2 regions of the Oerskovia sp. USHLN155 genome follow, and region 2 is predicted to be linked to the other one. Evidence: riboswitches for the same ligand, from Rfam matches in the RefSeq annotation. Region 2 holds a riboswitch; the other holds the start of a gene.
What was found. Region 2 has a riboswitch for FMN ahead of ribD (bifunctional diaminohydroxyphosphoribosylaminopyrimidine deaminase/5-amino-6-(5-phosphoribosylamino)uracil reductase RibD). Riboswitches for the same ligand answer to the same signal wherever they lie in the genome.
Positions count from the first base shown of each region.

Region 1 (14,977 bases), on a different contig from region 2:
TCTACCTCGGCGACCGCAGTTCAGTGCACTCAGTGGAGCAGCGACTTCAACCCGATGATCAGCAGCCCGAACGCACCCGCGATCACCGTCTCGAGCGTCAACGCCCACCCCCGCACACCGGCCCGGTGCGACGCGAGGTGCCCGACCACCCCCAGCATCAGCACCGTGAACCACAGCGCGACCAGGGCGGAGTCAGCCACCCCCAGCCGGAGCACGCGCCCGACGAGGAAGACCACGAGCGCCGGGACCCCGCCGATCAGGACCCACACCTCCTCCGAGGACGCCAGCCTCAAACGCTGGATGATCGAGTGGTCGGCGTCGCGGAACCGGCCCCCCAGCGCCGACACGTAGACGTGCGCCGCCCAGTAGATGATCAGGACGCCCGCGACCGCGAGGACCACGAAGTCGCTCGATGCGTCGTGCGTGCTCGACACCGCGAGCATGAACCCCGCGACGATGGCCCCGTAGAGGAAGTCCGCCGGGCCACCGCGCGAGAACCGCTCGCTCCACGCGTCCCTCTGGGCATGATGGTCGACGCTCTTCCACGAGCGCGCCGCGCCGCCCTCGACGCGTTCCTCGTCGGGACCGCCCGTCCCGGCCTCGTCGCCGTCCGTCATCCGCGTCGCCTCTCGGTCGTCCCCACCTGCCGCCGCCTCTCTCGTCACTGTAGCGACGCCGTCGGGCCTCCCGCGCGGTGACCTCCCGCCGACCACCTGACGAACGCAGCGCGCCCACCCTCCCTCGCCGCTCCTCCCCCGCCGCGCACGCCGTGTAGCGTCCCGTCCATGAGTGCCGCACGAAGCAACACGCACGCGCAGGCGGTGGACGCGGCGATCGAGCTGTTCACCCGCAAGGGCTACGAGCAGACGACCGTCGAGGACATCGCCGACGCCGCGCAGATCAGCCGGGCCACGTTCTTCCGCCGTTTCCGCTCCAAGGAGGACGTGGTCTTCGCGGACCACGAGCTGCTCCTGGACGCGGTCGTGGTCCTGCTCGGCGAGACCCGTCCTGCGGCGCGGGGCGTGACCCCCGAGGAGCTCGCGAACGTCGACCCGTACGTCGAGGTGTGCCGGGCGGCGCGGCTCGTGTTCGACCACCACGTGGGCCAGCGCGAGACGTCGGTCGCGCGGCACCGCCTCCTGCAGGACGTGCCGGCGCTGCGCGACCGCGAGCTCGTGACCACGCACCGCTACGAGCGCGCGTTCACGTCCTACCTGCGCGACTCGCTGCCCGCGGACACCCGCAACTCGACCGCGTCGGTCGCGTTCGCGGCATCGGTCGTCGCGGTGCACAACGCGATCCTGCGCCGCTGGCTGCGCGACCCCGACCAGGACCTGCGCCCCGAGCTCGAGGAGGCGTTCGCGGACCTGCGCCGCGCGGCCCGCAACCCCGTCGGCCCGACGGCGGAGCCCGCCACGGCGTCCCCGTCGCCTGCGCGCGGCTCGGGGGACGGCGTCGCGCGGACCGGTGACGCGCCGGCCCGGCGCGTCGTCGTGACCGTGCTCGACGCGGATGCCGACCCCGACGAGGTCGCGCGAGCGGTCCGCGACGCGTTGAGGGCGTGATTCGGCCGCGACTCGCCGGGCGTGTCGCTGCCGAATCACGCACTCAGCACCGCACTGACGGGCCCCGGGAATGCGCGAGTAGCATCAGAGGTTGCAGCACACAGCAAGCAGTACGCACGAACGTGCTCCGGGGTCGGTGCAATTCCGAGCCGGCGGTGACAGTCCGCGACCCGCGCCCACGCGCGGTTGACCTGGTGGAACTCCAGGACCGACGGTGAAAGTCCGGATGGGAGGAAGCACGTGCGGCGCGGCCGTCCCGGCCGGGTCGGGCATGACGATCCGTCGAGCCCGATCGCGACCGACGGGACCGGTCTCGTCGTGGTGAGCGACGCCGTCGGGCCGCCCGGACAGGGTCCCGACCCGCCGCCCGCCCTCACCCCGGAGCCGACGTGCCCGGGACGACGAGGAAACACCCCATGGACCTGATCCACGCGCTCTTCGACGCGCAGCTCACGATCGGTGACCAGCACCTGCTGTGGCGCGAGATCGTGGGCAACGGGTTCGGGCTCGCGTCCGCGCTCGGCGGCATGCGTCGCAAGATCTGGGCGTGGCCCGTGGGGATCGTCGGGAACCTCCTGCTGCTCACGGTGTTCCTCGGGGCCGTGTTCGCGACGCCCAACCCCGTCAACCTGCTCGGTCAGGCCGGGCGGCAGGTCATGTTCGTCGTCGTGTCGGTGTACGGGTGGGTGCAGTGGCGCCGGACGCGCGACCGCCTCGGCGACGCGGACGCCGACAGCCACGGCGTGGCGGTCGAGCCGCGCTGGGCCTCGTGGCGACAGCGCGCCTTCCTGGTCGTCGCGCTCGTGGCCGGGACAGCGCTCCTGACCCCGATCTTCCGCGCCCTGGAGTCGTACGAGCCCGTGTGGGCCGACGCCTGGATCTTCATGGGCTCGCTGCTCGCGACGTACGGCATGGCCAAGGGCTGGGTCGAGTTCTGGCTGATCTGGGTCGCGGTCGACATCGTGGGCGTGCCCCTGCTGATCGACGCCGGGTTCTACGCGTCGGCGTTCATGTACGTGTTCTACGGGGCGTTCACGCTCGTGGGGTTCTTCGTGTGGTGGCGCATCGACCGGCGCTCGAAGGCACTGCTCCTCGCGGGCACCTCCGCCGCCGCGTCTCCCACGGCCTCGTCCGGCGGGCAGGCCTGATCAGGCCCGACGCGCCACCTCTTGCGTCCCGGTGCTCCGGGCGGATACTCGAAGGTGCGCCCCTGCTCGCGCGGGGCGCACCACGTCCGGGCCGGCTCAGGCCCGATGGCAGGCCGTAGCCGGGGACGACGCGGCAACGCAGAGGATTGCGACGGAGAAGGCGACACCATGACTCGACTCAACCCGTACCTGAACTTCCGGGACGAGGCCCGCGCAGCGATCGAGTTCTACCGCGACGTGTTCGGCGGCGAGCTGACGATCAGCACGTTCGCCGACTTCCAGGCGGCCGACGACCCGGCCGACGCGGACAAGGTCATGCACTCCCAGCTCGAGGCGCCGAACGGCCTGGTGCTCATGGCCGCCGACACCCCGAGCTCGATGGAGTACTCGTCGGGCTCCAGCATCTCGGTGTCGCTCAGCGGGGAGCAGGCCGACGACGGCGAGCTGCGCGGCTACTGGGACAAGCTGTCGTCGAGCGGGACCGTGACCGTGCCGCTCGAGGTCGCGCCGTGGGGTGACGCTTTCGGCATGTGCGTCGACCGGTTCGGCGTGAGCTGGCTCGTCAACATCGCGGCCGCGCAGGGCTGACGCGCTCCCCGCGCGAGGCTGAGGCCGCTCCGGCGCCCTGCACCGCCCGGACGCCTCACCCCGCGGACGTGCGGCGGCGGTAGTCGTCCCACGACAGCAAGGGCGGCTGCGACGCCTCGTGCGAGACGGCGTCCGACCCGACGGCCGACGCGAGGCGCAACGCATGGTCCGCGGGCAGGCCCGCCGCGAGGGAGAGCGTCAGGGCGGCGCAGAAGGCGTCCCCCGCCCCGACGCTGTTCACGACCTCGGTGCGGTAGGCCGGCACACGGAGCGTCTCCACCCCGTGCTCGACCAGGGCCGCCCCGTCGCCGCCGTAGGTGACCACCACGCGCCGCGCCGACGCCACCTCCGGCATCGCCGCGTACTCGGTCTCGTTGACGATGACGAGGTCCGCACGGTCGATCAGCTCGCTGGGCAGGGTGCGCGCCGGCGCGGCGTTGAGCGCGACGTAGCCGGGGAAGGTCCTCGCTGCTGCGACGACGACGTCGAGCGGGATCTCGAGCTGCGCGAGGAGGACGTCGGAACCGCCGAACCCCGACGACGGCAGGCGGACGTCGCCGTTGGCTCCCGCGCAGACCGCGATCTGGTTCTCGCCAGCGGCGTCGACCACGATGAGCGCCGTCCCCGTGGGGGCGCTGACGCGCGCGACGTCGTCCGTCCCCACCCCTGCCTCCGCGAGCGCCGTGACGAGGCCCTGGCCGGCGCCGTCCGTGCCGACCGCCCCGACCATGCGGGTGGGCGCCCCGAGCCGGGACGCCGCGACGGCCTGGTTCGCGCCCTTCCCTCCCGGCTGGGCGGACAGCACGCCACCGCCGACCGTCTCCCCGGGCCCGGGGAGACGGTCGGTACGGGCCGTGACGTCATGGTTGATGCTGCCGAGGACGAGGATCCGGGGCAACGCGGTTGCGGTCGGCACGAGGGCTCCTTCGAAGGGTGGGGGGTCAGGCAGAGGACGTCTGGACGATCGCGAGCGGCCCCGCCGCGGGCGACACGACGACCTTGGCGAGGTAGGCGGGGGTGCCCGAGAGCTGGGCGGTCTGGGTCAGGACGAGCACGGGGTCCTTGGCCTTGAGGCCGAGGAGCTGCCCTCGGGTGGCCCCGACCGTCCCGACGGCGACGTCGCACTCGGCCGCCTCGAAGACGGGGCCGAGGTCCGCGACCATGAGCCGCAGCAACGTGCCCTCCTGCTCGGCGTAGCCCTCGACGCGCGCCGCGAGCTCCCTGGACACGTCGGAGAGGTAGCGGCCGGCCGGGAGGTGCTCCTGGATGATCGCGACCGGGTCGGTTCCTCGATAGGCGACCGACTCCCGGAACCACATGTTCGCGGCGGCGTCCACGTCCAGCTTTCGCGACGTGAAGTCGGTCGTGGGCTGGAGGCCGAACTCGTGGGTCGCGATGCGCACGGGCTCGTCGAACGTCGACAGGACCTGCTCGAACGTCCGCAGACGCTCCAGCCCGACGCTCGGCAGCCTGTTGACGACCGTCCGTCCGACACCTCGGCGCGTCACGATCAGGCCGTCCTCCTCGAGCAGCATGAGGGCCTCCCGGACGACGGTCCGGCTCACGCCGAGCATCGTCCCGAGCTCGGTCTCGCTCGGGAGCAGCGAGCCGAGCGTGAACTCGGAGGACCGGATGGCGTCCGCGAGCCGTGAGTAGACCGCGACGCGAAGAGGTTGTCCGGGAGCCGCCGTGACCGGTCGCGCGAAGGCCTCGGGGGTGTCGGTCGTGGTCATGGTGTCCTTCCAGCGGCAGGAGTCGGCGTCCTCGCCAGGTTAGTGGTGCGCGGACGTGCCGAGCCCGTGCGCGGGTACCGGTCCGTGCGTGCGCGACCCCCGCAGGGCCACGCACGCACGTGATGCCGTGCGCTCAGGCGGACACGCTCGCATGCTGGAGCAGCCGGTCGACGAGGTGCGGGGCGAGCGGCTCGCTCGTCGAGAGCACGACCCGGACCCGTGCTCCCGGGTGGTCGACCTGGCCGAGCCGTTGTCCGCGCAGGTCGCAGAGGGTCTGCCCGCGGCCGGGCCCGCCGGTCGCGTCGACCACGACCGGCACGCGAGGGGCCGACGACGGAAGGACGCCCCCGACGGCGACGGCCGCCGCGAGCGGGTCGTGCAGGGCGGACGCGCGCCGACCGAGCTCGGGGACGTGGAAGTCGAAGTAGACGTCGAGGATGCGCCCGACGGTCTCCACGAACGGGTCGCCCGACGTGAGCAGCGCCTGCCGGTGCTCCTCCTCGAACGTGTTCTCCATGGTGACGTCCAGCGGCACGAGCGTGACGTCCCACGGTGCCGCGAGCACGAGGGCCGCGGCCTCGGGGTCCCCCGCGACGTTCGCCTCGGCCACCGCGCTGACGTTCCCGGGGACCAGCGCGGCCCCACCCATGATCGTCACCTCGCGCACCATGCCGGGCAGCGCCGGCTCGAGCTCGAGAGCCTTCGCCAGGTTGGTCAGCGGGCCGACGGCGACGATCCGGAGACGTCCCTCGTGCGCCCGGGCCAGGTCCACGAGGAAGGCGGCGGCGTCCTGCCCCTCGACCTGACGCTGCGACTGCGGGAGGTCGACGTCGCCGACCCCGTTGTGCCCGTGGATGTGCGGGACCCCTCCGCCATAGGTGCTCGTCAGCCGGTCGTGGGCGCCGAGCGCGACGGGGACGTCCTGACGACCGGCGAGGTCCAGGAGGTCGAGCGTGTTGCGGGCGGCCTGGGCCGCGGCGACGTTCCCGCTCACGGTGCCGACGCCCACGAGGTCGATCTCGGGCGAGGCCAGCAGATAGGCCAGGGCGAGGGTGTCGTCGACGCCCGTGTCGCAGTCCAGGTAGAGGGGTTGGCGAGAGGGGTTCATGAGTTCTCCGGTCGGGGGATCGATGGGTCGGGGGCGTGGCGGGGCGCGGTGCGGACGTTCATGCGGGCGCGTCCGCCTCGGGGCGCGGGGCGATGAACCACGACGCGACCAGCGCGAGGGCCGTGATGCCGACCGAGATCCACAGGCCGGTCGTGTACCCGGCGCTCGTGCCGCGCGCGATGAAGGGGGCGACGACGCCGATGCCGATGCTCGCGCCGAGCCCGAAGGAGGCACCGTTCAGCCCGGGGAGCGCGGACGGGGCCTCCCGCGGCGAGAGGAGGACTCCCAACCCGTTGACGGTCGTCAGGACCAGGCCGTTGTAGCTGATGCCCAGGACGGCGACCATCGCGGCGACGACCCACGGGTTGAAGGTCAGCGTCGCGACGACCGCGAGCACCACGAGGCTGATGGTCATCCCGACGCGCAGCACCTTGATCCACCCGAAGCGTCCCGCGAGCCAGCCCGCCACGGGCGCGGTCACGACCCCGATGAGCGCTGCCGGCATGAGGTAGACCAGGGCCGAGCGGGAAGCGGTCATCTCGAAGCCGGGCGCCCCGCCCTGGCTCAGGAGGACGACGCTGAAGTTGATCACCGCGAAGATCCCGGCGAGCGCGAGCGTCGTCGTCGCGATCAGCGGCCAGACCTGACGCGAGCGCAGGTGCTGCACCGCGATGAGCGGGGATGCGTGGCGCTTCTCGAGGCGCCAGAAGACACCGAGCGCGACCGCCGTGACCGCCAGGAACGTGAGCGCCACGGGCGACAGCCAACCGAGCGCCGACCCCTGCGAGACGAAGTACGTCATGCCGATCAGGCCGACGGACAGCGCGGCGGCGCCGGCCCAGTCCATCGATCCCTTCTCGGCGCGCGGCGGGTCGACCTTGGGCACCACGGCCAGGACACCGACCAGGCCCACGAGTCCCACGACGAGCACCACAAGGAAGATCGACCGGTAGCCGTAGGCGTCGGTCAGCAGCCCGCCGACCCAGCCGTCGATGCCTCCGACGCCCCCGTTGACCGCGGTGATGATGCCGAGCGTGACGCCGAAGACCTTCACGGCCATCGCCTCGCTGAGGATCACGTAGGCGAGCTGGAACGTCGCTGCCGAGGCACCCTGCAGGACACGCCCGACGAGGAGGACGGGAAGGCTCGGGGCGAACAGGCACAGCAGCGTGCCCACGGCCAGCACGCACAGGACGATGACGAGCACGCGCCGCCGACCGATGAAGTCGGCCCATCGTGCCAGGACCATCCCGGCGACCGAGCCGGCGAGGAAGAAGAGCGAGGACACCTGCGCGATCTGGCTCGCCGAGACGCCGAGCTCGACCGCCATGTGCGGGAGCGCCGGGGTCACCATGCTCGCGTTGAGCTGGAAGGCCAGGACGCCCAGCAGCAGGACCGCTACGAGCGCCACCGCCTTGCGTCCGGTGATCGGGACTCCCCCGGAGGGGGTCAGGTCCTGGGCGCTGCGTTGCGCGCCGGCCGTTCGTACTTCAGTCACGAGAACTCCTTCGTCTGCGACCGGTCGTCGGCACCGTAGCCGACGACGAGAGGTTGTATAACAAGTGACGATGACGTTATACCTCTCTGCCGGACAGGTCAAGGACGCCTCTTTGATACCCCGTCTCTTGACCTGAGACGCAATATCAAGCACCATGGGAGCATCGCCCGACACCGACGTCCGGCCCGAGCCCGGGAGCACCCCCATGACGATCGAGAACCCCGTCCGCCGCAACGTGACCGAGCAGGACTACGACCTGTCGCAGCCCCTCGACATCGACTACGCCGGCGCGTTCTCGGACGCGACCCCCGCCGACCGCGACCTCCAGCAGCGGGTCCGCACGTTCGTCCAGGACGAGGTCCTGCCCGTGATCGACGGGTACTGGGAGCGCGCCGAGGTCCCGTTCGGCCTCGCCAAGCGCATGGGTGAGCTCGACTTCCTGCGCGACGGCGTCGACGTCCCCGGCTCCCCCTCGATCAGCCTCATGGGCGCGGGCCTCGCCGAGATGGAGATGTCGCGCGGCGACGGCTCGGTCGCCACGATCTGCGGCGTCCAGGGCGGCCTCGCGCTCCGCTCGATCCAGCTCCTCGGCTCGGACGAGCAGAAGGCCGAGTGGCTCGGCCCCCTCGCCCGCGGCGAGAAGCTCGGCGCGTTCGCCCTGACCGAGCCCACGCACGGCTCCGACTCGGTCTCGCTCGAGACCACGGCCCGCCGCGAGACCCGAGACGGCGTCGAAGGCTATGTGATCGACGGCGAGAAGAAGTGGATCGGCTTCGGGTCGTGCGGCGACATCACCGTCCTCTGGGCGCGTCTCGTCGGCGACGACGGCGACAACCAGGTCCACGGATTCCTCGTCCCCCAGGACACCCCGGGATACGCGGCCACGACCATCGAGGGCAAGGTCTCGCTGCGCGCGATCTGGCAGGCTCACATCGTCCTGACCGACGTGTTCGTCCCGGCCTCGGCCATGCTCCCGGGCGGTCGGTCGTTCAAGGACACCGGCCGGGTGCTCCAGGCGACGCGCCTCGGGGTCGCGTGGTCCGCCGTCGGGCATGCGACCGCGTGCTACGAGACGGCCGTCGCCTACGCGAAGCAGCGCGTCCAGTTCGGGCGCCCGCTGGCCGCGAACCAGATGGTCCAGGAGCGCCTGACCCGCATGCTCTCGACCCTCACCCAGATGCAGCTCCTCGTAGCGCAGATGACGCGCCTCGACGAGGCGGGCACGCTGAGCGGCCCGCAGGCCTCGATCGCCAAGTACACGTGCACGCGCGGCGCCCGCGAGATCGCGGCGAGCGCGCGCGACATGCTCGGCGGCAACGGCATCCTGCTCGCGAACCGCGTCGCGCGGCACTTCGCGGACGTCGAGGCCCTGCACACCTACGAAGGCACCGAGAGCGTGCAGGCACTCATCGTGGGCCGCGACATCACGGGCGTCTCCGCGTTCGCGTAGCCCCTCACCGGCGGCGCTCCCCCGTACCGGGAGCGCCGCACCTCTCGCGAGCAGCCCCACGGCCGCCCGCCCACAGACCACCCGGCGCCGCAGCCAACTTCCCCTTGGCACCTCCTCGTACCACCTGACACGCGGCGCCGGGCCACACCCTTCCCACGGAGCACCTCATGAGCAACGACGCCCACGTCCCCGTCCTCCTGCACGGCGCACGCACGCCGTTCACGCGCTTCCAGGGCGCGCTCGCGGCGCTGTCCGCGAACGAGCTGGGCGCGCACGCGATCCGCGGCGCGCTCGACGCCGCCGGGATCGAGGCGACCGACGTCGACGCCGTCATCATGGGCCAGGTCATCCAGGCGGGCGGCGGGCAGGGCCCGGCCCGCCAGGCCGCGATCGCCGCCGGGATCGGCTGGGACGTCCCGACCGTCACGATCAACAAGCTGTGCCTGTCGGGCCTGACCGCGATCATCGACGCCGCGCGCCTGATCCGCACGGGCGAGGCGTCGGTCGTCGTCGCGGGCGGCCAGGAGTCCATGACGAACGCGCCGCACCTCGTGCTGGGGTCGCGCAAGGGCTTCGCGTTCGGCGACGTGACCATGGCGGACTCGCTCACGCACGACGGCCTGCGCGACCCGTTCGACGGCCAGATCATGGGCGAGGCCACCGACCGCGGGTGCGCGACGCGCGGCATCGGCCGCGCCGAGCAGGACGAGTACGCGGCCCGCTCGCACGCCCTCGCCGCCGCGGCCCGCGCGGAGGGCCGCCTGGCCGAGGAGATCGCGCCCGTCACGGTCCCGCAGCGCAAGGGCGAGCCTGTCGTCGTCGCCGAGGACGAGGGCATCCGCCCCGGCACCACGGTCGAGGCGCTCGCCGGACTGCGTCCCGCGTTCGTGAAGGACGGCACCATCACGGCTGGTTCGTCGTCCCCGCTGTCCGACGGCGCCGCGGCGGTCGTCGTCGTCAGCAAGGCCTTCGCGGTCTCGCGCGGCCTCACCTGGCTTGCCGAGATCGGGTCCGCCGGCCAGGTCGCGGGCCCCGACAACTCGCTGCACTCCCAGCCTGCCCGTGCGATCACCCGCGCGCTCGAGCGCGAGGGCATGAAGGCCGACGAGCTCGACCTCGTCGAGATCAACGAGGCCTTCGCGGCCGTCGCGCTCCAGTCGGTCGCCGACCTCGGGATCGACCCCGTGGTCGTCAACGCCGACGGCGGCGCGATCGCCCTGGGCCACCCGGTCGGCGCGTCGGGCGCCCGCCTGGCCCTGCACCTGGCCCTCGCCCTCCAGCGCCGCGGGGGCGGCGTGGGCGCCGCCGCGCTGTGCGGCGGCGGCGGTCAGGGCGACGCGCTGATCCTGCGCGCCTGAGTCGTTCCTCCTCGCGTCGCGCGGTGCTGCCTCACCGCGCGACCAGCGGTCCGCCCGGGCCTCCTCTCCGTCCGGGCGGACCGCTTCGTCGTGCCCGACGGCGCCCCCGTCCACGGCGCGCCCCTCGCCCGACGCGCGTGGCGCCGTCGTGCGACGATGAGCCCGTGCCCGAGACCACCGCCGCCCGGCCCGCCTCGACCGGACGCCGGTTCCTCGCCTGGGCGCTGCGCTCCCCCTGGGCCCTGGTCGCGGGCTTCGTGCTCGTGCACGCCTGGCTGATCGTCGACGCCCTGACCTGGGGGTACCGGATCTCGGGCGACGTCCAGCTCTACTGGTACTGGGCCCGCGCCGGCTGGGACCGCGGGATCTGGCCCGTGCTCGACTACGACTGGGTCTACCCCGTGGGGGCCCTGCTGCCGGTCTCCGCCCCCGCCTTCGTCGGCTCGTCGTTCGAGGCGTACTACGCGCAGTTCCTGGCCCTGATCGTCGTGCTCGACGCGGTCGCGCTCTGGTTCCTCGCGCGCCTGCCCGGTCGCGGCCGGGTCGCGGCCTGGTGGTGGCTGCTGTTCCTGGTCGCGCTCGGGCCGATCTTCCTGGGGCGCCTCGACGGCGTGGCCGGGGCGCTCCTGGTCGTCTCGCTCGCGGTCGCGGTCCGCCGGCCCGCCGTCGCGACGGCGATCGCGACGTTCGGCGCCTGGGTCAAGATCGCGCCGGGAGCCGTGGTCGTCGCTCTCCTGACGACAGCGAGGCGCCCGTGGCGCACCGTCGTCCTGCCCGGTGCGGCGGTCAGCGTCGTGGTCGTCGCGCTCGCCCTGGCGGGCGGCTCGGGCGCGCGGGTCCTCGGGGTGTTCGGCACGCAGGACTCGCGCGGCCTGCAGTCCGAGTCGGTCTTCGCCACCCCGTTCAGCATCCTGCGGCTCGTCGACCCGCGCTTTCGGGTCTGGATGAACCCCGACATCCGCACCCTGGAGATCCTCGGCCCCGGCACGACCACGACCGGTCGGCTCCTCGACGTGCTGCTGCCCCTGGCCGTCGTCGCGATCGCCGCGACCTCCTGGTGGGCCGTCCGCCGCCGACCCGAGGTCCGCACCGACGTGTTCCTCCTTGCGGTGACGGCGCTGCTGCTGAGTCTCATCGTGTTCAACAAGGTGGGTTCGCCGCAGTTCGTCGCGTGGATCGGGCCGCCGGTCGCCGTCGCGATCGCGCTCGCCGGGCCGGGCGCACGGTCGGTCTGGTCACCGCCCGCCCTCGCCGTCCTGGGAACCGCGGCGCTGACGCAGGTGCTCTACCCGATCGCGTACTGGGAGTTCATGGTCGGCACGCCGTGGATCGTCCTCCTCGCGGCCGTGCGCAACGTCGCGCTCGTGGTGCTGCTCGTCGGGGCGGTGTTCCGGCTCGTCCAGCTGGGACGCAGGGCGCCGGAGGGCGCGACGTCGACCGTCGAGGCAGAGCCGTCAGAGCCGTCAGAGCCGTCAGAGCCGCCCGTACCGCCCGTGTCGCAGCCCGACCCCGGGCCGGTCGCGAACGCCTGATCAGGCCCCCGTCGCCGGGCCCTCGATCCGGGTCGGGCGCCCCGGCAGGGCGGGCCGGTCGGTGCGGCCGGGCCGGTCGGCAGCGACCAGCCCGTGCTCGAACGCCGCGATGACAAGCTGGGCCCGGTCACGGGCGGCGAGCTTGGCGAGCAGGTTGCCGATGTGGGTCTTGACGGTCCCCATGGAGATCGTCAGCCGCTGCGCGATCTCCTGGTTGGACAGCCCGCGGCCCACGAGCGCGAGCACCTCGACCTCCCGGCTCGTGAGCCCCTGGGGTGTCGCAGGTGTGCGCGACGGCCCGCCGTCGAGGTAGTGCGCGACGATCCGGGTGAGGATGGCCGGGGCGAACAACGACTCGCCCGCGTGCGTACGCCGTACGGCGTCGACGAGGCTCGCGGGCTCCGCGTCCTTGAGCAGGAAGCCGCTCGCCCCCGCGCGCAGGGCGCCGTGGACGTATTCGTCGAGCTCGAACATGCTGAGCACGAGGACGCGGGTCGCCGCGAGGTCGGGGTCCGCCACGATCCGGCGCGTGGCGTCGATCCCGTCGCCGCCGGGCATGCGGACGTCCATGAGGACGACGTCGGGGCGGGTCCGGCGAGCGGTCTCGACCGCGGCCTCACCTGAGCTCGCCTCGCCCACGACCAGGAGGTCGCCCGCGCCGTCGACGACGAGCCGCAGGCTGTGGCGGATCAGCGGCTGGTCGTCCACGACGAGGACCCGCACCGGCGCCACGGTGGTCGCGGAGCCCGACGTCGTCACGACCGCCCACCGTCCGGCAGCACGGCCTCGACACGGAACCCGCGCCCGCAGCGGCCCGAGGCGAGGGAGCCGCCGAGCGTCGCGACCCGCTCGCGCAGGCCTGCGAGCCCGACCCCTGCCCCCGGGTGTGGCACCCACCCGGCGACGGGCCCCTCGTCCTCGACGACCAGCCGCAGCCCCGCGGCGTCGTGGCCGAGGACGACCTGGGCCCGGGTCGGGCCTGCGTGCCGCAGGACGTTCGCGAGGGCCTCACGGACGACCGAGCACACGGCGAGCCCCACCCCGGCCGACACCGTGAGGTCCTCGGCATCGAGCGCGACGTCCAGGCCCGCGGACCGGGCGCTCTCGACGATCTGCGGGAGGTCGTCGAGCGTCTCCGCGGGACGCAGCGGGGCGTCGTCGCCCGGGCTGCGCAGGACCGTGAGCATCCTGCGCAGCTCCGTGGTCGCGTCCCGCCCCGCGCGCTCGATGTCGGCGAGGGCTCGGGCCCGCTCGGCCTCGCCGTCGGGCCCGGACACGGTGCGCGCCGCTGCGGCGCGCACCGTGATGAGGCCCAGGCCGTGCGAGGCGAGGTCGTGCAGGTCGCGGGCGATGCGCAGGCGCTCGCCCTGCGCGGCCCGTTCCGCCGCCCAGGCCGTCAGGTCGTCCTCGTAGGCGCGGCGTTCGCGCCGGGACCGGACGAGTGCCCAGGCCAGGACGCCTGCCGTGGTGGCGGTCGCGACGAGCAGGACGACGAGGGCCGTCACCGGACGGTCGACGCCGAGGGTCGCGAGCACGAGGACGAGGGCGCCCACGAGGCCACCGGCGAGAGGCCACACGCGAGATCGCAGCACGGGTCGGGCAGTCGTCTCCACCCCCGGAGTCTAGGGATCCGCCGCGTCGCGCACATCGGACCACGGTCCGAGGGACCGGGGTCGGACGCCGGGCCGCAGGTCCGGCCCCTGGCCCGATGACCTGCGCGCCCCCGACGGCTGGACTGTGGACATGTTGACCATCGAGCACCTCGTCAAACACCACGGCTCCCGCACCGTCCTCGACCACGTCGGCTTCGAGGCCCGACCGGGCCGGGTGACCGCTTTCCTCGGGCCGAACGGCGCCGGCAAGTCCTCCACCCTGCGCATCCTCCTCGGCCTGGACCGGGCCGACGAGGGGCGCGCCCTCGTCGCGGGTCAGTCCTACCGGTCCCTGCGCGACCCGCTGCGCACCCTCGGGTCGATGCTCGACGGCTCAGGCGCGCACCGCTCCCGCACGGCCCGCAACCACCTCTCCTGGGTCGCGCGCAGCAACGGGATCCCGCAGCGGCGGGTCGACCACGTGCTCGACCAGGTCGGGCTCACGGCGTCGGCACGGACGCGCGTGGGGCGCTACTCCCTGGGGATGGGGCAGCGCCTGGGGCTCGCGTGCGCGCTGCTGGGCGAGCCCGAGGTCCTGGTCCTCGACGAACCCGTCAACGGGCTCGACCCGGAGGGCATCCGGTGGATCCGTGGCCTGCTCCGCGCGCACGCGGACGCGGGCGGCACGGTCCTGCTGTCGAGCCACTTCATGGGCGAGGTCGCCGACATCGCCGACGACCTCGTGATCATCGCGGGCGGGCGCGTCGTCGCGGACGGGACGCTCGACGACGTGACCCGCCGCTACGACACCCTCGAGGACGCGTTCTTCGCGCTCACGAGCGACGGCCGGGAGACGGTCCGATGAGGGCGTGGAACGCGTTCGCCGCGGAGCTGCAGAAGCTCTCGGCGCTCCCCGCGGTGTGGACCGGGGCGGCGGTCGCGGTCCTCGGGGCGGGCGCACTGACCCTGCTCAACGCGGTCGGCGTCCGCGACGCGCTCCTCGCCGGACGCCCCGAGGACTCGGGCTACGGTTCCGCGTTCGACACCGCGTTCGCGTCCATGCCGATCGGGACCGTGGGGGCGGTCGTGATCGGCGTGGTCGCGATGAGCAGCGAGTTCACCGCGAACAGCCCCGACGCCGGGGGCGGGCGGCAGATCGGCACGACGCTCGTCGCCGTCCCGCGCCGCGTGGGCGTCCTGGTCGCGAAGGCCGCCGCGGTCGTCCTCCTCGTGCTCGCGACCGCGGCGGTGGCGATCCCGGCGAGCGTCACCCTCGCCGAGGCGATCATCGGCGACGCCGCGACCTCGACCGTCCCCGCCGACGAGGCCGTCCGGCGGTGCCTCGGCGCGGCCCTCTACTGGACCCTCACCGCGCTCCTCGCCCTGGCCGTCACGGTCTTCACGC
Region 1 is NZ_JBBCXG010000017.1:7,133-22,109, reverse strand. Features, by position in the region: gene WFH32_RS18910 (hypothetical protein) at 30-617, opposite strand; gene WFH32_RS18905 (TetR/AcrR family transcriptional regulator) at 786-1,565, shown strand; FMN riboswitch at 1,684-1,809, shown strand; gene pnuC (nicotinamide riboside transporter PnuC) at 1,982-2,713, shown strand; gene WFH32_RS18895 (VOC family protein) at 2,882-3,301, shown strand; gene WFH32_RS18890 (ribokinase) at 3,357-4,217, opposite strand; gene WFH32_RS18885 (GntR family transcriptional regulator) at 4,243-5,034, opposite strand; gene WFH32_RS18880 (nucleoside hydrolase) at 5,168-6,142, opposite strand; gene WFH32_RS18875 (MFS transporter) at 6,201-7,640, opposite strand; gene WFH32_RS18870 (acyl-CoA dehydrogenase family protein) at 7,846-9,090, shown strand; gene WFH32_RS18865 (acetyl-CoA C-acyltransferase) at 9,258-10,448, shown strand; gene WFH32_RS18860 (hypothetical protein) at 10,613-11,980, shown strand; gene WFH32_RS18855 (response regulator transcription factor) at 11,981-12,739, opposite strand; gene WFH32_RS18850 (sensor histidine kinase) at 12,736-13,593, opposite strand; gene WFH32_RS18845 (ABC transporter ATP-binding protein) at 13,724-14,437, shown strand; gene WFH32_RS18840 (ABC transporter permease) at 14,434-14,977, shown strand, end outside.
Region 1: linked by a shared signal. The riboswitch ahead of pnuC (nicotinamide riboside transporter PnuC) and the one ahead of ribD (bifunctional diaminohydroxyphosphoribosylaminopyrimidine deaminase/5-amino-6-(5-phosphoribosylamino)uracil reductase RibD) in region 2 are both predicted to bind FMN.

Region 2 (14,977 bases):
AATCACGACGCCCAGCGCGACGACGGCGTCCGCGCCGTGCTCGGCGGCGCGTGCGGCCGCGACGGGCAGCTCGAACGAGCCCGGCACGCGGATCTCGGTGACGTGCGAGACGTGCGCGGCCGCGAGCGCCCGACGGGCGCCCGCGAGGAGGCCGTCCATGACCTCGGTGTGCCAGCTGGCGGCCACGACGGTGATCCGCAGCCCGGTGCCGTCGACGGTGATCTGGGGTGCTCCTGCGCCGCTCATCGGTCGCTCTCCTTCGTGGTGGGGGTGGTGTCGGGGGTGATCTCGAGGCTGTCGAGGAGGTGGCCCATGGCGACCTTCTTCGTCATGAGGTAGCCGTGGTTGTGCTGGCCGTGCCCGACCTCGAGCCGGTGGGCGTCGGCGACGTCGATGCCGTGCGCGGCGAGCCCGGTGACCTTGGCGGGGTTGTTCGTGAGGAGCGTGACGCGGTGGAGGCCGAGGTCGTGCAGGATCGCGGCCGCGGCCCCGTACTCGCGCCGGTCGACGGGCCAGCCGAGCTCGAGGTTGGCCTGGACGGTGTCGAACCCGGCGTCCTGGAGCTCGTACGCGCCGATCTTGGCGAGCAGGCCGATGCCGCGTCCTTCGTGCCCGCGCAGGTACACCACGGCGCCGCCCTGGGCGGCGACGCGTTCCATGGACGCCTGGAGCTGGGGGCCGCAGTCGCAGCGCAGCGACCCGAACGCGTCCCCGGTCAGGCACTCGGAGTGCACGCGCACGAGGGGCGCGACGGGGGCGCCGTCCGGCCCGGTGCCGGCGGGGGCACCTCCTCCCGCCGGGACGGCGACGGGCACGAGGGCCACGTGCTCCGCCCCGGTGCGCAGGTCGCGGTACCCGTGGACGCGGAAGTGGCCGTGCGCGGTGGGCAGGTCGGCCACGCTCGTGGCCTGCACACGGGGCACGAGCGTGGGCTGCGTGTCCTGCTCGGGGACGGCGGGGTCGTGCTCGCGGCGCCACGCGATGAGGTCGGCGATCGTGATGAGCACCAGCCCGGCGTCCTCGGCCGCACGGGCCGCGTCGTCGAGCCGCATCATGGTGCCGTCGTCGTTGACGAGCTCGGCGATGCCCCCGACCTCCCCCGCCCCGGCCAGGCGCACCAGGTCGACCGCCGCCTCGGTGTGCCCGGCACGGTGCAGCACCCCTCCCGGGACGGCACGCAGGGGCAGGACGTGCCCGGGGCGGATGAGGTCGACCGCGCCCGAGGCCGGGTCGGCCAGGACGTGCAGGGTCCTGGCGCGGTCCGCGGCGGAGATCCCCGTCGTGACGCCCGTGGCGGCGTCGACCGTGACCGTGTACGCCGTGCGCCGGGGGTCCTGGCTGTGGGGGACCATGAGCGGCAGGTCCAGGGCGTCGGCCCGCGCTGCCGGCATGGGTGCGCACAGGTAGCCCGAGGAGTGCCGGATGGTCCACGCGACCCACTCGGGGGTCACGGTCCCGGCCGCGAAGACCACGTCGGCCTCGTTCTCGCGGTCCGGGGAGTCGGCGACCAGGACGGGACGCCCGGCACGGATCGCGTCGAGGGCCTCCTCGATGGTGCCGGTCCGGACGCGCCCGGGGTGCTCGGGAGGGTGGGGGGTGGCGTCGCCAGGACGGTCGGCGTCGGGCTGGGAGGTCATGGCGGTGCTCATTCCTTCGCTGCGCTGGTCCGGAGGGCGTCCGCCGGGCCGGCGGCGACCGCGGGCGCGTCGGTGCCCGCGAGCGCCCGACCGTCCGGGTCTGCCAGGTGGGTGGCGGCACCGGTCGTGAGGAGTCGCTCGACGTACTTCGCGAGGACGTCGACCTCGAGGTTGACCCGGTCACCGGGGGCCAGGGAGCCGAGGATCGTGGCCTCGAGCGTCGTGGGGATCAGGGACACGCCGAACGAGGCATCGTCCACGTGGGTCACCGTGAGGGACACGCCGCTGACGGTGATCGAGCCCTTCTCCGCGACGTAGCGCGTCAGGCCCGGGGGCGCGGACACGACGAGGTCGTCCCACCGCTCCCCCGGGGCCCTGCTCACGAGGGACCCGACGCCGTCGACGTGGCCCTGCACGATGTGCCCACCCAGGCGCGTGTCGGCGCGCACCGCCCGTTCGAGGTTCACGGGCGACCCGGGGCGCAGGTCGCCCAGGGCGGTGCGGCGCAGCGACTCGGGCATGACGTCGGCCGTGAAGGTGCCGTCCTGCCCCACGCCCGTGACTGTCAGGCACACCCCGTCGACCGCGATCGAGTCGCCCAGGTGGGCGTCCGAGGTGGCGAGGGGGCCGTGCACGGTCAGGACGGCGTCGGAGGTCTCACCCCCGGGGAACGCGATCTCGCGGACCGTGCCGATCTCTTCGACGATTCCGGTGAACATCAGCTCTCCTGTTCGGGGGTGGTGCGGTGGGTGGTGCCGTGGGTGCGGGTCGGGCCGTCGGGCGTCGGCGGCCCCGGCGCGGGGACGTCCGGGGCGCGGGGGCCGGGTGCGGGAGGCGTCGACGACACGGCGGGAACGGTCCGGGCCACGACCAGGACGTCCTCCCCCAGTCGACGCACGTCGTGCGTGGCGAAGCGGGGGGCGCCCGCGAGCGTCGCCACGCCCAGGTCGCCCACGGCCCCCAGGCCCGCCCCCAGGAGAACGGGCGCGAGGTACGCGTGGACCTCGTCGACCGCGCCTGCCGCGAGGAACGCCGTCGCCAGCCCCGGGCCGCCCTCGACCAGGACGTGGCGCACCTCGCGCGCGGCCAGCTCCGCCAGGACCGCGCGGACGTCGTGCGTGCGCACCTGCAGCACCGGCCCGCCCCCGTCGGTCGTCCAGGTGCCCCCCGGCGCGAGCCGCACGTGCGGGGGAAGGTCGCGGAGCCCGACGACGACACGCAGGGGCTGGTGCCCGGCAAGCCCGGGCTCCCGCTCCTCGGCGGCGCTCGCAGGAGACGTCGTGCGCGCCGTGAGCGACGGGTCGTCCGCGACGACGGTCCCGGTGCCCACGAGGATCGCGTCGACCTGCGCCCGCACCCGGTGGGCGTGCTCGCGCGCAGCGGGCCCCGTGATCCACTGCGAGGTGCCGTCGGCGGCCGCCACGCGCCCGTCGAGGGTCGAGGCGAGCTTGAGGGTCACGTAGGGCCTCCCGCGCCGCACCGCGACCAGCCACGGCCCCAGGAGGCGCTCCCCCTCGGCCTCGCGCAGCCCGGCGGCCACCCGGACCCCGGCCGCGCGCAGGCGATCGCCTCCCCCGGCGGCGACGGGGTTGGGGTCGGCCACGGCGTAGACGACCTCGGCCACGCCCGCGTCCAGCAGCGCCTGGGCGCACGGACCCGTGCGTCCGGCGTGGTCGCACGGTTCGAGAGTCACCACGGCCGTCGCGCCCCGCACGTCCACGCCGCGCTCGCGGGCGTCGGCCAACGCTGCGGCCTCGGCGTGCAGGGTGCCCGCGCCGCGGTGGAAGCCCTCGGCGAGCACCACCCGGGGCGAGGCGTCCACGGGGCCGGGGGCGGCGGCGTCGGGCAGGGAGTCCGACGGGCGGGGCGCTGGGCCCAGCAGGACGGCGCCCACGCGCGGGTTGGGGCCGTGCGCGGGGCCCCGCGCGGCCAGCTCGAGCGCGCGCACCATCGCGGCGTCGATCGTGAGTGTGGGCCTGGCGCCCATGCGTCCTCCTCCCGGTGAGCACGACGCTCCGGGGTGAGGGGGTCGACGACGTCACGGGACCCGAGGGTCCACGGACGTCACGACACCACGGCACAGGGCTTCGCCCCGCGCCGCCACGTACTTCCTCCCATCCGGACTTTCACCGTCGGTCCTGGAGTTCCACCAGGTCAACCACGCCGAGGCGTGGGTCGCGGACTGTCACCGCCGGCTCGGAATTACACCGACCCCGGAGCACGTGTGTGCGTACTGCTCGTTCTGCTGCCGTCGAGCCCCGGGCCCGCGCTCCCTGAGGGGCGCTGCGTCCGGCGGCTCGTCTCCACCCAGCATGCCACACCGGCATCCCCCGGCAGGACCTCGATCCGGCCCGTCCCGCGAGCTGGACCGATGTGAACAGCTGTGAACAGCTGTGAACCGCTCAGGGATGCGGTGACCGCCCGGCGGTGCGCCGGGAGCGAGCCGCCGGACGGTCGGTGGCGGTCAGTGCGTGTGCTGGTCCGCGAGCGCCCGCAGGGCCGCGATCTCGCCGGGGACGTTCTCGGCCCCGTACACGGCCGAGCCGGCGACGAACACGTTGGCGCCGGCGTCGGCCGCACGCTCGATGGTGGCGCGCGAGATGCCGCCGTCGACCTGGACCCACACGTCGAGCCCTGCCTCGGACACGGCGTCGCGGATGCGGCGGACCTTGGGCAGGACGCCCTCGATGAACGACTGGCCGCCGAAGCCGGGCTCGACGGACATGACCAGGAGCATGTCGAACTCGGGCAGCAGGTCCAGGAACGGCTCGACCGACGTCGCGGGGCGCAGCGCGAGCCCGGCGCGCGAGCCCAGGCGGCGCAGCTCGCGGGCCAGACGCACGGGGGCCGTGGCGGCCTCGGCGTGGAACGTGACGGACGCGGCGCCGGCCTCGGCGTAGCCGGGGGCCCAACGGTCGGGGTCGGCGATCATGAGGTGCGCGTCGAGCGGCACCGGGGACACCTGGGCGAGGCGCTCGAAGATCGGCAGCCCCAGGGTCAGGTTGGGCACGAAGTGGTTGTCCATCACGTCGACGTGCGCGTAGTCGGCGGTCGCGATCGCGCCCAGGTCGCGCTCGAGGTTCGCGAAGTCGGCGGACAGGATGCTGGGGGCGATGAGTGCGGACATGGGCACCAGCCTAGAGGGCGCCCGCGCGCCGTGCGGAGGGCGCGCGACGGCCGGGCCGGGTGGCCTTCACCACCCTGCCCGGCCGCCGGCGGGGGCGTCTCAGGCCCGACGGCGCAGCAGCGTCAGGTGCATCGCGTCGGTCCCGTGGACGTGGGGCCACAGCTGTACGTCGGTGCGGTCCGCGAGCGGGATGTCGTCCCCCGCGACCTGGCGCACCGCGGCGGCCGCGTCGAGGACCTCGACGTCGTCGCGCCCGGCCAGGACGTCCTTGACCACGAGCTGGGTCTCCGCGAGGTGCGGGGAGCACGTGACGTACCCGACGACGCCGCCCGGGCGCACGGCGTCCAGGGCCGAGCCGAGGAGCTCGCGCTGCAGCGTCGTGAGGGTCGCGATGTCCCCGGGGGTGCGGCGCCAGCGCGACTCGGGGCGGCGGCGCAGCGCGCCCAGGCCCGTGCAGGGGGCGTCGACGAGCACGCGGTCGTACGCGCCGGGCTCTTCGACCCCCACCTGGCGCCCGTCACCGACCTGCACCCGCTCGACCGCGTCGGCGGGCACGGCCGCGAGCGCCTGCTCGACCAGGCGGGCCCGGTGGGGGGCGACCTCGTTCGCGACGATGCGTGCGCCCTGCTCGCCCGCGAGGGAGGCCAGGAGAGCGGCCTTGCCGCCCGGGCCCGCGCACAGGTCGAGCCAGCGCTCGTCGGGGTTCGCTGCGCCGCCGGACCGGTCGCTCGCCGCGGCGTCGCTCGTCGCGGGGAGCGTGGGCGTGCCCGCGAACGCGAGCGTCACGAGCTGGGAGCCCTCGTCCTGGACCCCGGCGGCGCCGTACCGGACCGCGGGGATGGCGGCGGGGTCCGAGCCCGACAGGACCAGGGCCGTGGGCGTCCAGCGCCCGGGGGTGGTCGTGGCGTCCCCGCGCACGTCGTGCGCGACCTCCCCCGCGAGGCGCTCGCGGCTGACCAGGCCCGGGCGGGCGACGAGCGTGACGCGCGGCGCGGTGTTGTCGGCCTCGAGGAGCTCGGCCAGGTCGTCGGCGGAGCGTCCCGTCCCGACGAGGGCCTCGCGCATCGCCCGGGCGATCCACACCGGGTGGGACTGGGTGGTCGCGAGGCGCGTGACGTCGTCGGGCGCGTCGAGCGTGATGGCCTCGAGCCACTCCTCGAGGGTCGAGCGGGAGATCTTGCGCAGGACCGCGTTGACGAACTGTGCGCTGCCGGCCCCGGCGCGCGCCCGGGCCAGGCCCACGGTCTCCGAGACGGCCGCGTGCTGGGCCACCCGCATGCCCAGGAGCTGGTGGGCGCCGAGGCGCAGCAGGTCGAGCACGTTCGGGTCGACCTGGTCGAGGGGGCGGTCCACGCACTGGGCGATGATCGCGTCGTAGCGCCCGCGCAGGCGCAGGGTGCCGTAGGCGAGCTCGGTCGCGAACGCGGCGTCGCGCCCGCGGATGCCGCGCGCGCGCAGCAGCGGGGGCAGGACCAGGTTGGCGTACGCGTCGGAGGTCGCGACCTCCTGCAGGACGTCGAACGCGACGTTGCGCGCCGGGTCGGCACCCTTGGCGCGCTGCGAGGGCGCCGCCTCCGAGCGCTGGCCGGCCCCGCGGGCGCGGGCAGCGCCGCGCTCGCGGCCGTGCGCGTCGCGACGGTCGAGGCTGCCGGAGCCGCCGCGACCGCCCTGTCCGCGTTCGTGCCCGGGGGTACCGCCGGTGCGTGCCTCGCCGCTCATGCCTGGTCCTTCGTCTCGTCAGGGGTGCCCAGGACGACGCGCTCGCCCAGGCGGGCGCCGCGGGCCCAGTCGGTCGCGGCCATGTGCTTCTTGCCCACGGGGGCCACCTCGCCGAGCGCGACGGCGTGCGTGCCGGTGCCCACCAGGACCTCGCGCTTTCCGGCCCGCAGCTCGCCGGGCGCCAGGTCGTCCACGTCGGGGCGCGGCGTCACGGGGCCCAGGCCCAGGCGGGCGCCGTCGGGCAGCGTGGTCCAGGCGCCGGGGGCGGGCGTGCAGCCGCGCACCTGGCGGTCGATCGCGAGCGCGGGGTGCGCCCAGCGCACGCGGGCGTCCTCGGGGGTCAGCTTCGCGGCCGTGCTGATTCCCTCGGCGGGCTGCACGACCGGGGACACGATGCCGTCCTCGATCGCGTCGAGCGTCGCCACGAGCAGGCCGGCGCCCGAGGTCGCGAGCCGGCCCAGGAGGTCGCCCGAGGTGTCGCGGGGGCGGATGGTCTCGGTCGCGGTGCCCAGCACGGGCCCCGAGTCCAGGCCCTCCTCGATGAGGAACGTCGTGGCTCCCGTGACCTCGTCGCCCGCGATGATCGCGCGCTGCACCGGGGCCGCGCCGCGCCAGGCGGGCAGGACCGAGAAGTGCAGGTTGACCCAGCCGAAGCGGGGCACGTCGAGGACCTCGCGGCGCAGGATCTCCCCGTACGCCACGACGGGCGCGCAGTCGATCTCCAGGGCCGCGAGACGGGCCACGAACTCCTCCCCGCGGGGACGGTCGGTGATGACCGGGATCCCGGCCTCCTCCGCGCGCACGCGCACCGGGCTGGGCGTCAGCCTGCGGCCGCGACCCGAGGGCGCGTCGGCGCGGGTGAGGACGGCGACCACCTCGTGCCGGGAGTCGATCAGGGCATCGAGGGCCGGGACGGCCACGTCCGGGGTTCCGGCGAAGAGCACACGCATGGGGCGAGTCTAGGCGGTGCGCCCCTCCCGGCCCGCGCCGGGATCCGCCCCGGGCGGTCCCCGGTGGGTGGGTGCCGGCCCCCCGCTCAGGCCTCGCGCACGCCGACGCCGAGGTCGCGCAGGGTCGCGCGCAGGCCCGCGGCGTCCTCGAAGTGCAAGGTCCGGAAGCCCAGCGCCCGGGCGGCCGTGACGTTCGCCACGGAGTCGTCGACGAACAGGGTGCGCGCGGGGTCCAGGGCGAAGCGCTCGGTCGCGGCCTCGAAGAGGCGCGGGTCCGGCTTGACGAGCCCCACGCGCCCCGAGACCAGGACGTCCTCCATGAGGCCGATCGCGGGCGCCGCGGGCTCGGCCTCGTGGAACATCTCCGCGGACCAGTTCGTCAGGCCGTACAGGCGTACCCCGAGTGTGCGCAGCTCGCGCACGATCTCCTGCGTCCCGGGAACCGGTCCCACGAGGCTCGCCGCGAAGTTCTCGGTGTACACGTCCAGCATGCTCACGTGCTCGGGGTGGTGCTCGGCGAGCGCGCGGCGCGCGTCGGCCCAGGACCGGCCCGCGTCCTGACGCGCGTTGAACGTGGGGAAGTCGACGGCGTCGAAGAACGCCTCGACGTCGGCCCTGGCCATGCGCCCGGCGTAGGCGGCGTAGGGGTCCCAGGTCACCAGGACGTTGCCGAAGTCGAACAGGACCGTGTCGATCCGGGTCCGGGCCGAGCTCTCGGACGGGGTCTCGCGCGGGACGGTGCTCACAACATCTCCTTGGGGTCGAGCTGGACGCGTACGCTCCCACCCTCGCGCTTCGCGGAGCGGACCGCCAGGGAGGCCGAGAGCTCGCGCGCGAGCCGGCGTCCCTCGCGCAGCGGGACGCGCACGATCGTGCGCACGGGAGGCTGCAGCGAGGGGTCTCGCCCGGCCCCGCCCCGTGCGGGGCGTCCCACGGCCTCGGGGACCTCGACGGGCCCCAGGGTCGTCGAGGGGTCCGCGAGGCCCACCCGGGCCACGACGGCGTCCACGGCCTGCCGGTCGCCCGTGATCGCCGCGACCCGCACCGCGGGCGGCAGGTCGAGCTCTCGACGCTCCGCGAGCTCGCGGTCCGCGAACCCGGCCGGGTCCCAGCGCACCAGGGCGTTGGTGGGTCCGGGGGCCGCGTCGCCCACGAGCAGCACCTGCCCGCCCTCGCGGGCAGAGCGCACCAGGCCCGCTGCCGCGAGCCAGCGGTGCAGGGCGTCCTGGGCGACCGCGAGCCCCACGTGCGCGGTGCTCAGGGCCGCGTCGAGCAGGAGGGCGGCGGCGTAGCCGCCCTCCGCGACGGGCTCGGCGCCCGGTGTCGCGACGATCACGGCAGGGCGCGGCCCGACGGCGGAGAGCACCCCGCCCGGCGCGCTCGCCCCCGAGACGCGCACCGTGACGCCCGGGAAGGCCCGCCCCAGCTCCTCGGCCGTGCGGCCCGACCCGACGCGCACCGAGCGCAGCCCCGTCCAGTGGCACTCGTCGCACGACCACGCCCCGGCCAGTGCCCCGCACCACGCGCACTGCGGTGGTGCGCCCGGACCGGGCAGCATGAGGGGACCGTGGCACGTGCCGCAGTGCGCGGCCGTCCGGCAGCGTGCGCACGCCACGACGGGCATGTACCCGGCCCGCGGGACCTGCACCAGGACGGGCCCGGTGCCCAGGGCGTCCCGCACGGCCCGCCACGCCGCGCTCGGCAGGCGGGCGGCGGCCCCGGCGCCCTCGGCCGCGAGCTCGACCGACGTCAGCGCCCGCACCCGAGGGGCACGCGCGCGCAGCACGTCGCGGGGGGCCGCGACCTCCCGGGCCCACCCCGACTCGAGGAGCGCCTGGGCCTGCACCGTGCGGCTGACCGAGCCGAGCAGGAACGCGGCCCCCTCCTGCTCGCTGCGCAGGGCCAGGACCTCCCGGGCGTGCGGGTAGGGCGAGCGCGGCTCGGCGAGGGTCTCCTCGCCGTCGTTCCAGCAGGCGACCAGGCCCAGGTCCTGGACGGGCGCGAACGCCGCCGCGCGCGTCCCGACGACGATGCGCACCTCGCCCCGCAGCGCCGCCAGGAAGCTGCGGTACCGGGGCGAGGGGCCCTCGTCGGCCGTCAGGCGCACGAACTGCCCCGCGCGGCGCGCGGTGTGCGGGGCGTAGCCCGCGAGCTCGAGGGCGAGGGACATCTGGTCGACGTCGCGCGCGTCGGGCAGCACCACGAGCGCGCCACGCCCGCCCGTGACCGCGGCACGCACGGCCTCGGCGAGCGCCAGGGCCCAGTGCTGGACGCCCTGCGCGGGGTCCTCGTCGCTCGTGCCGTGCCCACCCGCGGCCCGGGCGACCTGGACGGGCACGCCGTCGGCCACGCGGCCCGGCAGGGCCGTCCAGACCGCACGCGGCGCCGACCCGCCGACCAGGTGGTTCAGGAATGCCGCGCCGCCGCGGTAGGGAGCCCACTCGGAGGGGCGTGAGGGCGCGGCCTCCTGGGCGCCGGGGGCGCTCGCGCGCCCCTCGTCGTCGGTGCTCGGGTCCGCCGGTGCGCCCACGGCGATCGCCCCGCTGCCCGACGGCGCCGCCTCGGCGCGCGCGTGGCGCGGCGGGATCGCGAGGCGCAGCACGTCCGAGAGCGTGCCCGCGTAGTGGTCGGCGACCGTGCGGCACAGCTGCGCGACCTGCGGGGTGAGCACCCGCTCGGGCGAGACGAGGCGCTTGAGAGGGACGAGCCGCCCGTCGTGGTCGCTGTCCTCGGCCCGCGCCAGGACGAACCCGTCGACCTCCTGCGGTCCGAACCGCGCCTTGACCCGGACGCCGGGCTGCGCGCCGTCGGCCATCGAGGCCGGGACCAGGTAGTCGAACGTCTGGTCCAGGTGGTGCGGTACGAGGTCCAGGACGACGCGCGCGACCGGCAGGGCGCTCGCGATCTCGAGCGCGCCCACCGGCCGGGCGGGCCTGCCGCCCGTGCGGCTGCCACCCGGCGCCTCGGGCGCGGGGAGCAGCGTGAGCTGCTCCCCCGCGTCCTGGGGCACGGCGTCCTGGCTGGTCATGGCCCTATCTCAGCACGCGCCACCCACGCCGGGCGAACCCGTGCGACGTGGCTCAGACCGCGGCCTGGAGAGCCGCCACGCGATCCGTGCGCTCCCAGGTGAAGTCGGGCAGCTCGCGCCCGAAGTGCCCGTATGCCGCGGTCTGCGCGTAGATGGGCCGCAGCAGGTCGAGGTCGGCGATGATCGCCGCGGGGCGCAGGTCGAAGACCTCGTCGATCGCGGCACGGATGCGCTCGACCGGGACGGTCTCCGTGCCGAACGTCTCGACGTACAGGCCCACGGGGTGCGCCTTGCCGATCGCGTATGCGACCTGCACCTCGCAGCGGCGCGCGAGGCCCGCCGCGACGACGTTCTTGGCGACCCAGCGCGTGGCGTAGGCGGCCGAGCGGTCGACCTTCGACGGGTCCTTGCCCGAGAACGCGCCGCCACCGTGACGGGCCATGCCGCCGTACGTGTCGACGATGATCTTGCGGCCCGTGAGCCCCGCGTCGCCCTGGGGCCCACCGATGACGAACTTGCCGGTCGGGTTCACGAGCAGGCGGAAGTCCGCGACGTCCAGGTCGAGGTCCTCGACGACCGGGGCCACGACGAGCTCGGCGACCTGGGCGCGCAGCGTCTCCTGCAGGACGTCCTCGTCGTGCTGCGTCGACAGGACCACGGTGTCGAGGCGGACCGCGCGGTCGCCGTCGTACCCGATCGTGACCTGCGTCTTGCCGTCGGGACGCAGGCCCGGCAGCGACCCGTCCTTGCGGACCACGGCCAGGCGCTCGGCGAGGCGGTGCGCGAGGAAGATCGGCAGCGGCAGGAGCGTGGGGGTCTCGTCGCTCGCGTACCCGAACATGAGGCCCTGGTCGCCGGCGCCCTGGGCGTCGAGCGGGTCCAGGTCGGACGTGTCGTCGCGCTGCTCCAGGCTCTTGTCGACGCCTTGGGCGATGTCCGGGGACTGCTGGCCGATCGAGACCGAGACGCCGCACGAGTCGCCGTCGAAGCCGATCGCGGAGGACGTGTAGCCGATCCCCCGGACGACCTCACGGATGATCTGCGGGATCTCGACGTACGCGTTGGTCGTGACCTCTCCCGCGACGTGGACCAGGCCCGTCGTGACCATGGTCTCGACCGCGACGCGGGACGTGGGGTCCTGCTCCAGGAGGGCGTCGAGGATCGCGTCGGAGATCTGGTCACAGACCTTGTCCGGGTGGCCTTCCGTCACGGACTCGGACGTGAACAGGCGCAGGTCGTCAGAACTCATGTGGTCCAGCGTACTGTCCCGCCAGGTGATACCCGACATCCGACCACTGAGACGTGGACGGGATCTCAGTCCGTGGGCGACGAGATCGGGGGCGAGGCCTTGAGGACCGTGTCCCACACCGCGTCCGCGACCTCGCGCTTGGTGCCCTGGGCCTGGGCGACCGTCTCGCCGTGGGCGTCGACGATCAGGACCTCGTTGGTGTCCGTCCCGAAGCCCTTGCCGTGCCCCACGGGGTTGATCACCAGGAGGTCGGCGCCCTTGCGGCGGGCCTTGGCACGGCCGTGGTGCCAGACGTCGCCCGTGTCGTCGCCCGTCTCGGCCGCGAACCCGACGACGACCTGACCCGGGCGCAGGCGCTCGCGCGCGAGCTCCGCCAGGATGTCGGGATTCTCGACCAGCTCGATCGGGGCGGGCCCCTGACCGGGGACCTTCTTGATCTTCGAGGCCGGCGTGCGGGCCGGACGGAAGTCCGCGACCGCGGCCGTCATGACCACCACGTCGGCGTCCGGCGCCAAGAGACGCATCGACTCGCGCAGCTCGGCGGTGGAGCCGACCCGCACGACGTCGGCGATCCCGTCGAGCGGCTCGGTCAGGTTCGCCCCGACGAGCGTCACGTCGGCGCCCCGGTCCTGGGCGGCGCAGGCCAGGGCGATGCCCTGACGCCCGCTGGACAGGTTCCCGATGAAGCGCACCGGGTCGATGGGTTCGCGCGTGCCGCCGGCCGAGACGACCACGCGCAGTCCGGCGAGGTCCTGGGCCACCACGGGCGCGGCGGCCCGTGCGGCGACCTCCAGGGCGACCCGTGCGATGTCCTCGGGCTCGGGCAACCGGCCCGGGCCCGTGTCCTTGCCCGTCAGCCGTCCGCTGGCAGGCTCGATCACGTGCACCCCGCGCGAGCGCAGGGTCGCGACGTTGGCCACGGTCGCCGGGTGCTGCCACATCTCGGTGTGCATGGCCGGGGCCATCACGACCGGGCACGACACGGTCAGCAGGGTCGAGGTGAGCAGGTCGTCCGCGCGGCCCGCGGCCGCCCGGGCGAGGAGGTCCGCCGTGGCGGGGGCGACGACCACCAGGTCCGCGCCCTGGCCGAGCGCGACGTGCGCGACCTGCGGGACGTCGTCGAACACCTCGGTGCTGACCTTCTCGCCCGACAGGGCCTCGAACGTCGGCGCCCCCACGAAACGCAGGGCGGACGCGGTGGGGACGACCCGCACCTGGTGCCCCTGCTCACGCAGGAGCCGCAGCAGGAGGACGGCCTTGTAGGCCGCCACTCCCCCGGAGACCCCGAGAAGGATCCTCATCGGTACGAGCCCTCCCTCTGTGCCGTGCACGCCGCGCCCACCCGGACCGCGGAGCCGCCCGCAGGCGGCCCGGCGGTCAGGAGGCGGGTGCCTCGACGGTCTCGATCGTGAGCAGGCCCTCGTTGATCTCGCGCATCGCGATCGACAGCGGCTTCTCCTGGTTGCGGGTCTCGACGAGCGGGCCCACGTTCTCCAGCAGGCCCTCGTTGAGCTGCGAGTAGTACGCGTTGATCTGACGCGCGCGCTTGGCGGCGTAGATCACGAGCGCGTACTTGGAGTCGGCGCGCTCCAGCAGGTCGTCGATCGGCGGGTCGGTGATGCCCTCGGGGGCGGCGATGGTTCCAGACACAGTCTCACTCCGTGAGTCAGGGGGGCCTGCGGCGGCTCAGACGGTCGCCCGCAGGATGGTTCAAAGAGGTTGCGCGCGCTCATGACGCACACGCCTGACGACCAGTCTACTGGGCAGGCACAAATCGTCGTGGTGCCCACGCCCGGGGCGCGGCACCTCGACGGTCATGCGACGGGCGTCAGACCCATCGCCTCGACGAGCGCGTCGGTCGCCCGGTGCACCTCGTCGTTGACGATCACGACGTCGAACTCGGGCTCGGCCGCCAGCTCGACGCGGGCCGTGGCGAGGCGACGCTCGCGCTCCTCGGGTCCCTCCGTCCCGCGCCCGACGAGCCGACGCTCGAGCTCCTCCCAGCTCGGCGGGGCGAGGAACACGAACCGGGCCTCGGGCATGGACGCGCGCACCTGGCGTGCGCCCTGCAGGTCGATCTCGAGCAGGGCCGGGACCCCCGCCGCGAGCTTCTCCTCGACCGGCCGGCGAGGGGTCCCGTACCTGTTGCGTCCGTGCACCACGGCCCACTCCAGCATCTCGCCCGCCTCGACCAGCCGGTCGAACTCCTCGGCGCTGATGAAGTGGTAATGGACGCCGTCCACCTCGCCGGGACGAGCGGCACGGGTCGTCGCGGACACGGACAGCCACACCTGCGGGTACCGCGCGCGGATGTCCGCCGACACGGTCCCCTTCCCGACGGCGGTGGGCCCCGCCAGGACGGTCAGGCGGGCAGGGGTCGGTGATGCGGCAGGCGCCGGGGCGGCCTGCTCGGCGGGTGAAGCGGAAATGTCAGCCAAACCTCTCGATGAGCGCCGCGGACTGGTGGGGTCCCAGCCCGCGGACACGACGTGTCTCGGCGATCCCGATCTCCTCCATGATCGCCCGGGCCTTCACCTTACCCACGCCGGGCAGCGACTCCAGCAGCGCGACGACGCGCAGCTTGCCGATCACGTCGTCCGTGCGTCCCTGCTCGATCACCTCGGCGAGGGAGCCCTGGGAGTGCTTCAACCGGTTCTTGACCTCGGCCCGCACCCGACGGGCCTCGGCCGCCTTCTCGAGTGCCGCCGCGCGCTGCTCGGGGGTCAGGGATGGTAGTGCCACGCAAGTCACCTACTTGTCCTCAGACGGATGGGCCCACACGTGCACCGGGGCCGCCGACCGGATCTGATGCCCCCGGTGGCGACCTCGACACCCTCGAAACTAGCCACACCTGGCAGGTCAGGCAACGTTCACACGCCCTGAGCAGCGAACTTCCTCGCGATCTTCGCCCTGGTCGCAGGCCCGGCGCCGCACGCGTCGAGGTAGCCGTCGATGCTCCCGAACTCCGTCTCGGCGAGCGTCCAGGCGCCCTGGAGATACTCCGGCTCGACGCCCAGGAGGGGGGTCAGGGCGTCCTTGTCGAGGCCGGGGATCGGGGGGATCACGGCTGAGAGCCCCTCGACGGCCGCGCCGCTCGCGAGGTACTCGGCGAGCCGGTCCTCCTCGCTCACACCGCACACGTGCTGGACGAGCGCGACGATCCAACCGGTCCGGTCCTTGCCCGCCGAGCAGTGCACGACGACGGTGCCGTCGGCCTCGGCGACGTCCTCGAGGGCCTCCCCGACCGTCCGGCGGATGGTCGGGTCC
Region 2 is NZ_JBBCXG010000006.1:113,945-128,921, reverse strand. Features, by position in the region: gene ribH (6,7-dimethyl-8-ribityllumazine synthase) at 1-246, opposite strand, end outside; gene ribB (3,4-dihydroxy-2-butanone-4-phosphate synthase) at 243-1,637, opposite strand; gene WFH32_RS10180 (riboflavin synthase) at 1,646-2,356, opposite strand; gene ribD (bifunctional diaminohydroxyphosphoribosylaminopyrimidine deaminase/5-amino-6-(5-phosphoribosylamino)uracil reductase RibD) at 2,356-3,624, opposite strand; FMN riboswitch at 3,738-3,863, opposite strand; gene rpe (ribulose-phosphate 3-epimerase) at 4,102-4,764, opposite strand; gene WFH32_RS10165 (RsmB/NOP family class I SAM-dependent RNA methyltransferase) at 4,864-6,483, opposite strand; gene fmt (methionyl-tRNA formyltransferase) at 6,480-7,433, opposite strand; gene WFH32_RS10155 (HAD family hydrolase) at 7,520-8,179, opposite strand; gene WFH32_RS10150 (primosomal protein N') at 8,176-10,461, opposite strand; gene metK (methionine adenosyltransferase) at 10,514-11,710, opposite strand; gene coaBC (bifunctional phosphopantothenoylcysteine decarboxylase/phosphopantothenate--cysteine ligase CoaBC) at 11,776-13,011, opposite strand; gene rpoZ (DNA-directed RNA polymerase subunit omega) at 13,088-13,360, opposite strand; gene gmk (guanylate kinase) at 13,525-14,139, opposite strand; gene mihF (integration host factor, actinobacterial type) at 14,141-14,452, opposite strand; gene WFH32_RS10120 (tyrosine-protein phosphatase) at 14,581-14,977, opposite strand, start outside.